One region of the Enterococcus sp. ZQ21 genome, then DNA from elsewhere that is predicted to be linked to it. Evidence: riboswitches for the same ligand, from Rfam matches in the RefSeq annotation. Region 1 holds a riboswitch; the other holds the start of a gene.
What was found. A riboswitch is a leader RNA that binds a small molecule or an ion and turns the genes downstream of it on or off. The one in region 1 is predicted to bind thiamine pyrophosphate.

Region 1 (4,380 bases):
GTTGGTAGGAGAGCGCCGGTTACCCAATAGATAGGCCCTTTATGGTCTATCTATTTTTTTATCCAAAGAACACCGTAATGAAAGAAAATCACTTGTTTTGTTGAAAAAATGGGTATACTGGGATAAACTGAAATCAGCAAACTATATTTAGGAGTGACGCAGTTGGACGCACGTTATGCAATTATTTTGGCGGCAGGGAAAGGTACCCGCATGAAGTCAAAATTATATAAAGTTTTACATCCCGTCTCTGGTAAACCTATGGTAGAACATATCATCAATCGGGTCAGTGAAACGAAACCAGATGAAGTGATTACCATCGTTGGACACGGAGCAGAACAAGTCAAAGCACAACTAGGAGAACGCAGTAAATATGCGTTACAGGCGGAGCAATTGGGAACAGGACATGCTGTTTTGCAAGCCGCTTCTTTCTTGGAAGGAAAAAAAGGAACGACGTTAGTTATCAGTGGCGATACACCATTATTGACTACTGAAACGCTGAACAATCTTTTTGAATATCACCAAGGAAAAAATGCAAGTGCGACGATCTTGACGGCACAAGCAGAAAACCCAACAGGATATGGTCGGATCATTCGTGACCATATTGGGATCGTAGAAAAAATCGTGGAACAAAAAGACGCAACACCAGAAGAAGCACTTGTACAAGAAATCAATACAGGAACATACTGTTTTGACAACGAAGCTTTATTCGATGCGTTAAGCAAAGTCGGAACAAACAATGCTCAAGGTGAATACTATCTGACAGATATCATCGAAATCTTAAAAGAAGAAGGCAATACAGTTGCTGCTTATCAAACAGATGATTTCGAAGAATCAATGGGAGTCAATGATCGGATCGCGTTAGCTAAAGCAAATGAGATCATGAGAAAGCGGATCAACCAGATGCATATGGTCAATGGCGTAAGCTTTGTCGATTCAGCAACGACATACATCGATGCAGGCGTAGAGATTGGTCCAGACACATTGATCGAAGCAGGTGTACAAATCCAAGGCAATACAGTCATCGGTTCTGATTGTGTCATCGGGGCACATTCAAAAATCGTAGACAGTATGATTGAGGATCACGTCGTCATTGAAAACTCAGTCATTGAAAGCAGCCATGTCAAGAAACATGCAGATGTGGGACCTTATGCACATTTACGACCAAAAGCTGAAATTGGCGAAAACGTCCATATCGGAAACTTTGTGGAAGTGAAAAATGCTCAAATCGGCAAAGGAACGAAAGTCGGTCACTTGACTTATGTTGGTGATGCTACGTTGGGAGAAGAGATCAATGTCGGATGTGGTGTTGTCTTCGTCAACTATGATGGAAAGAACAAGCATCATACGACTGTCGGCGACCACAGCTTTATTGGTTCTAGCACGAATATCATCGGACCTGTCGAGGTAGCTAAAAACAGTTCGATTGCTGCCGGGTCAACAATTACAGACAATATTCCAGAATATGCGCTGGCAATTGCGAGAGCAAGACAAGTCAATAAAGAAGGATATGCCAAAAAACTCCCTTATCTAAACTAAGACTTTTGCAAAATCACTTGATTTATTTAAAAAATATGACTACTATTTATTAGGTAGAATTCTAGAGTTGTGAAAAAGAAAGTGGAGGTCCCCATGTCAAAACATTACTTTGACCCAAGATTAAAAATTTTTGCGTTAAATTCCAATCGCCCATTAGCAGAGAAAATTGCAGCAGCAGTCGGTGTCGAGTTAGGAAAATCATCTGTTACTCAATTTAGTGATGGAGAAATTCAAGTAAACATTGAAGAAAGTATTCGTGGATCGCATGTCTATGTGATCCAATCAACGAGCAGCCCAGTCAATGATAACTTGATGGAGTTGCTGATCATGATTGATGCACTGAAACGAGCAAGTGCAAAAACAATCAACGTAGTCATGCCTTATTATGGTTATGCGCGTCAAGATCGTAAAGCACGTGCACGGGAACCAATCACAGCGAAATTAGTAGCAAACATGATTCAAAAAGCCGGTGCAACACGAATGCTGACTTTGGACCTTCATGCAGTCCAAATCCAAGGTTTCTTTGATATTCCCGTCGATCATTTGATGGGTGCGCCACTTATTGCTAATTATTTCTTGGAAAAAGGAATCAAAGGCGACGATGTTGTCGTTGTTTCACCAGACCACGGTGGCGTTACACGAGCACGTAAATTAGCGGAATTCTTGAAATCTCCGATTGCGATCATCGACAAACGCCGTCCAAAAGCAAATGTTGCAGAAGTAATGAACATCATTGGACAAGTCAAAGGCAAAACTTGTGTACTGATCGACGATATGATCGATACAGCAGGTACGATCACATTGGCTGCCAATGCTTTGAAAGAAGCTGGTGCAACAAGTGTGTATGCTTCATGTACCCATCCAGTATTATCTGGTCCTGCTTTACAAAGAATAGAAGATTCAGCTATCGAGCGACTAGTTGTCACAGACTCGATCTATCTTCCAGAAGATCGTAAAATCGATAAAATCGATGAAGTAAGTGTTGGCGGACTAATGGGAGATGCAATCAAACGTATCCATGAAAACAAACCAGTTAGTCCATTATTTGAAACAAAAAATAAATAATAAATAAACTCACAAAGGGGAGTCCAATTGGGCTGAGATTGAATCTATTTCTAAACCCTTCGTACCTGTTTCGGTTATGCGAGCGTAGGAATTGTGAAAAAACAGCTGTTTGAAATTTTTCGAAAGCTGCTCCCTCCTTTGTGACTTTTTTATTCAAAGGAGGAAGTTTTTTTATGGGAAAAAATAGAGTTTGGGTAGAAGGAACGATTGTTGCAGCGTTAGCGATGGTGCTGTCATTGATACCAATCCAGATCGGCAGCAGCTTTTCTATTTCATTAGGGCAGATTCCGTTGACGCTTTTTGCGTTAAGAAGAGGGACAAAGGCAGGGATGCTGGCAGGTTTCATTTGGGGGATCTTACACTTTCCGTTGGGACAAGTTTATTATTTAAGTGTCGTTCAAGTGTTGATTGAGTATCCGATTGCTTATACTTTTGCAGGTGCAGCAGGGCTCATGGCTTCAAATGTCCAAAAAAGCTATGCAGATGGAAATACGAAACAAATCAGAAAAAACATAGTGTTTGGTGCATTGATTGGCGCACTTTCCAGATATTTTTGGCATTTTATTGCGGGAGTTGTTTTCTGGGGAGCCTATGCACTATGGGGGATGAATCCTTGGCTCTTTTCTTTCGTAATGAATGGTGCTAGTGGGTTGAGCACAGCGATTGTGACGATGATCGTTTTATTAGGGATCTAACAAACGATTCCATCGCTTTTTGTGCCAGATAAACGACAGAATCTTTAAATAAAAAAGGAAACAAAAAGCTTGAGACAAAATCATGTCCTAGTTTCTTGTTTCCTTTTTGTTTTTCGGTAAGAAATAGATTCACTTCAATGGCAGATAAGAAAGACCGGCATCTTCTACCAATTGCCAGCGCCGATCGTTGACAGAGTAGATTAAAGTAGCGACGACTTCTTCTTCCCGATACCGAGTACCTTTCAATTTCCAAATATAGTCCTCAATCACATAAATAGGAATACGGTATTCGTCATCGATCAAACCAACTTGATCAAAAGAAAAAATGATCCCTTCCTGCATTAAATTACGCATTTCTTTCAATAATTCCACACTGATTTTTTCAACAGGTGTTTCCTTTTTAAAAAAGGATTTTTTTACATTGATCTTATCTGACAGGATAGAACTTAATTTACTAGCAAAAATCCTGTAAAATTCATCTAAATAGCGATAATAAATTCGGTTCAATTGATCGTTCAGATCGAAGTACACGAAATTATTTTGTAGCTTATAAAAAAATGGTGAGTGGAGGTGTGTTTTCATATGGCCAAAATATAACAATTCTGAAATTTCTAAAGGTGTCAATTCTTTCAGCATCGTTAAATCAGTAAAGTCGATCCACTTCAATTCATCGAATCCACGCCTGTTTCGAGAAGAGGAAAAGAAACGCTGGATATTTTCTGTACCACGGATTACTTTCAGCCCTGTATGAGATTCGTATTCTCCAGCAGAAGCAGATGGATCAAGCAAGAGCAAGTTTTGAGGAAAATGCACGATACTGTTTGCAAAATCAGTAGCAGTCAGTCCTTTTGTTAAAACAGCATTACTTGTGGTATCAATATGTACATAAACTGACTCAGTCATCATGTTCCTCCTCTTATTTCCTCTTAATCTCTTTTATTTTACAACATTTGCATAAAAAAAGCTTGTTTCTTTTATTTTAAAATTCCATTACAAAATCACGTTTTCATTAAAAATACTCTCATTTTCAATTAATTTTTGTATTTTTTATTTAAAGGTGGTTTTATGAATTGTTTTCTTATGG
Region 2 (4,380 bases), 840 kb from region 1:
TAAATTAAGCGGAAAAATAACAGAAAATCAAATGATCGATATGAACTATCAAGTCAATGTCGAAAAGAAAAAACCGGCAGAAGTAGCACGAACCTTCCTGGAAAACGAAGGATTACTAAAGGAGGGAGATCAGTGACTAAATTAATCGAATTCAAACATGTGCAAAAAAAGTACGATGGAAAATATGTCATTGATGACCTAACTCTTGCAATCAAAGAAGGAGAAATCTTTGTTTTGGTTGGGCCTTCCGGTAGTGGAAAAACAACTACTTTGAAAATGATCAATGGATTATCTAAACCATCAGCAGGAGACATCTACTTCAAAGGAAAATCGTTAAATGAATATAATCTGCAGAAAATGCGGTGGAATATGGGGTATGTGCTGCAGCAAATCGCTTTGTTCCCGACCATGACAGTCAAGCAAAACATTGAAGTCATCCCTGAAATGTTAGGTTGGGAAAAGCAGAAAAGAGCAGACCGTGTAGATGAACTTCTTCAAAAAGTTGGCTTATCTCCTGATATTTATCGAGATCGTATGCCTAGAGAGTTGTCTGGAGGAGAACAGCAACGAATCGGGATCATCCGAGCTATTGCTGCAAGCCCAGATGTGATTTTGATGGACGAGCCATTTAGCGCATTAGATCCTATTTCAAGAAATTCATTACAAGAATTAGTTTTATCTTTACATGAAGAACTGGGAACGACCATCGTTTTCGTTACGCATAACATGGAAGAAGCAATCAAGCTAGGAGATCGTATTGCGTTTATGAAAGATGGAGAAATTATCCAATGCGACACACCAGAACAGTTATTGATGAATCCTAAAAATGAATATGTACGGCATTTCTTTGATGAACCGAAACAGACGAAAGAATGGCGAGTCGAAGATTTAGTCGTCAATGGATATTTTTTAAAAGAAGTACCAAAAAACAGTCATCAACAAGTTTGCCTTGATACGCCTCTGAAAGAAGTGTATACACTTCTTTCAGTGTACCCAAACATTGTGATAGTAGAAAAAGGAAAAAATATTGGTTCACTGACAAGTAAAGAAGTCTTTACTTTTTTAAGTCGAGAGGAGGAAGAAAATGAAAACATATGAGGCAATCGTCATCGGTTCAGGTGTGAGCGGCTTAAGTGCTGCTTATGGATTGAAAGAAGCAGGTAAAACAGTACTAGTGGTCGAAGAAGATCTATGGGGCGGGACTTGTCCTAACCGTGGATGTGATCCTAAAAAAGTCTTGTTAAGTGCTGTAGAAGCCCGTAATCGGATAAAACAATTGAATGGAAAAGGATTTAACGAGATCCCAACCGCTAATTGGGAAGAACTCCAAAAATTCAAACGCACATTCACAGATCCAGTTCCAGAAAATCGGAAAAAACAATTGGCGGAAGCTGGAATCGATCATCTTTCAGGGACCGCTCGTTTCTTAGACGACTCATCTATTGAAGTCAATGAAGAAGTTTTTCATGGAGATTACTTTGTTCTGGCAACAGGCCAAAGACCCACGATCTTACCAGTGGAAGGAAAGGAATACTTGAAGACTAGTGCAGATTTTTTATCATTGCCTGTACTGCCTAAAGAAATTATTTTTATCGGCGGCGGATATATTGCTTTTGAACTGGCTACGATTGCCAATGCTGCAGGGAGCAAAGTAACCATTGTCCATCATAATCAACGACCATTAAAAGAATTTGAGGCGTCTTTGGTAGAGGAAGCCGTCCATCAAATGGAAGCATCTGGCATTCAGTTTGCTTTTGATGTTGAAACCCAAAAGATCATCTCGGAAGGAACTCGATATCGTTTAGTCGGAAAAGAGACGGAATTAGTAGCAGATATGATTTTTTGTGCGACTGGGAGACAGCCGAATACAGAATCTTTAGCACTTGAACAAGCGAATGTCGTCTTTGATAAACACGGGATTGAGGTCAATCATTATCTGCAAACGAGCAATCCAAAAATTTTTGCGTGTGGAGATATTGTTTCAAGGAAAACACCCAAATTGACACCAGTCGCCACTTTTGAAGGAAATTATGTAGCTAAGCGGATAACGGATGCAACAAGCGAACCTATCAAATATCCGATTATACCCACGATCGTCTACGCCAGTCCTAAACTTGCTGAAGTAGGAGTTACAAAAAGTCACGCCTCTTCGTCAGATCAAGTGGTGGAGATGGATCTTACCAGTTGGTTCACCTATCATCGCGTCAATGAACCAGTTGCTAAGGCTGAATTGACCTTTGACCAGCAAAATTATTTGATTGGTGCTGCAGTGATTAGCGAGCAAGCAGATGAATTGATCGATGATTTGACACTAGTCATCAATCAAAAATTGACTAAAAAAGAGTTGGATGGCTATATCATGGGGTATCCGACATTGGCAAGTGATCTCTCCTATTTATTGAAATAATCAGCATGATAACTAAAGCGCTTGTTGCTTTTTCCTTCTTGTGCTACACTTTAAAAAATGAATACCTGTTTCTGGGGATGTCGTAGACGACATGAGAGTAAGTTGTGAACTTAGACCCATTGAACCTGTCAGTTAATACTGGTGAAGGGAGAAACATAGCAGACGCTTGAAGCGGGTTACTATGTCGTGCCCATTTCAAGCGTTTTTTGTTATCCATATTAGAAGAAAGGAGGCGTCAAAATGAAGAAAAATCTTTATCCAGCAGTCAGTATGGCATTCATTTTAATTATTTGGCAGATCGTTGTCTTAGTTTGGAAAATACCCGCTTTTATTTTACCCGGACCTGCTGCTGTATTTTCTGCGTTAACAGCAGATGCACACGTATTACTTTCCCATTCTGTCACAACATTAAATGAAGCAGTGATTGGTTTGGCAATAGCTAGCGTTCTTTCTTTTATTACTGCTTTGGCAATGGATTATTGGAAGTTCTTAGAAATGTCTTTTTATCCATTACTAGTGATTTCTCAAATGTTGCCAATCATGGTGTTAGGGCCATTACTGACCCTATGGTTTGGTTTCGGTATGCTTCCAAAAGTGATCCTTGTTGTCTTGATAAGCTATTTTCCGATCGTAGTTTCTTTTTCGGATACATTGAGGAAAGTATCGAAGGAGCAAATCATCTTTTTGAAAACGATGGGAGCAGATACAGGGAAGATTTATCGAATATATAAAATACCAGCGGGTTTAGCCGGATTCTTTTCCGGTTTAAAAGTGGCCGCTACTTATTGTGTCAGCGGAGCAGTCGTTGGAGAATGGCTAAGCGCTCAAGCAGGCTTAGGGTATTATATGATACGCGTAAAAAACAGCTACCAGATCGATAAAGTTTTTGCTGCGATCATTTGTGTCATTCTATTGAGTTTATTGCTGAATGGCGCTTGTTCATTATTGAAAAAAGGGTATTATCGTATGCTTTATATTTTTTAAGAGAAGGGGATCAAATGAAAAAATTATGGCTTTTATTACCGCTACTGTTGCTTTTATCCGCTTGTGGCACTGCAAAGGAAACAAGTAGCAAACAAGAAACGAAGGATTTGAAAAAAGTGACACTTGTTTTGGATTATGTACCGAATACTAATCATACTGGCATCTACCTAGCAAAAGAAAAAGGCTATTATAAAGAGGCTGGTTTAGATGTCCAAATCATCGAACCAGGAGATAATTCGACAAGTATTGGTCTAGTAGGTGCGGACAAAGCACAATTTGGTGTAAGTTATCAAGAAGATGTCACTTATGCTCACGCAGATGGACAGAATATACCAGTCAAAGCAATTGCTACAGTGATCAAACATAATACTTCTGGATTCGCCACCCTATCAGACAGTAACATCCATTCACCAAAAGATTTTGAAGGAAAAACATATGCAGGTTGGCAAAGTCCAAGTGAAGAAGCTGTCTTAAAAGCTGTGATGGAAAAAGACGGCGGTGACTTTTCAAAACTGACAATGGTAGGAAGCAATGGAGAAGGGCCAGAAAGCTTAGGAAAATCCTCAGATATCCAATGGTACTTTGAAGGTTGGGATATGATCAAAGCAAAAGAAGCCGGTATTGAACTAAACTATATCCCATTGAAAGAATTAGATGAACGGTTAGATTACTATACTCCGGTAATTATTACGAATGATCAACTGATCAAAAATGATCCAGGATTGGTACAGTCTTTTATGGATGCCACGAAAAAAGGCTATCAGGAAGCTATTAAGGATCCAAATGACAGTGCTAAACTGTTGCAAAAATATGCAAAAGGAAATGATCGGACGTTTTTAGAAGAATCACAAGCATTCTTATCAAAAAATTATACGGATGATCCTGAGAATTGGGGATTGATGGAAGAAAAAGTTTGGCGCAATTATACAGCTTTTATGCAGGAAAACGGATTGATCAAACAAGATGTACCTTCGAAAGAACTATTCACT

Region 2: it holds a riboswitch for thiamine pyrophosphate, as region 1 does, so the genes downstream of both, QK255_RS07810 (ABC transporter permease) here and thiT (energy-coupled thiamine transporter ThiT) in region 1, are expected to answer to the same signal.

Annotation. Positions count from the first base shown of each region.
Region 1 covers NZ_CP125658.1:2,451,545-2,455,924, reverse strand. Annotated here, with positions in the region: gene glmU (bifunctional UDP-N-acetylglucosamine diphosphorylase/glucosamine-1-phosphate N-acetyltransferase GlmU) at 163-1,536, shown strand; gene QK255_RS11890 (ribose-phosphate diphosphokinase) at 1,630-2,601, shown strand; TPP riboswitch at 2,607-2,709, shown strand; gene thiT (energy-coupled thiamine transporter ThiT) at 2,775-3,296, shown strand; gene QK255_RS11880 (hypothetical protein) at 3,426-4,199, opposite strand.
Region 2 covers NZ_CP125658.1:1,615,730-1,620,109, reverse strand. Annotated here, with positions in the region: gene QK255_RS07825 (ABC transporter permease/substrate-binding protein) at 1-136, shown strand, start outside; gene QK255_RS07820 (ABC transporter ATP-binding protein) at 133-1,098, shown strand; gene QK255_RS07815 (dihydrolipoyl dehydrogenase family protein) at 1,085-2,407, shown strand; TPP riboswitch at 2,470-2,574, shown strand; gene QK255_RS07810 (ABC transporter permease) at 2,648-3,391, shown strand; gene QK255_RS07805 (ABC transporter substrate-binding protein) at 3,406-4,380, shown strand, end outside.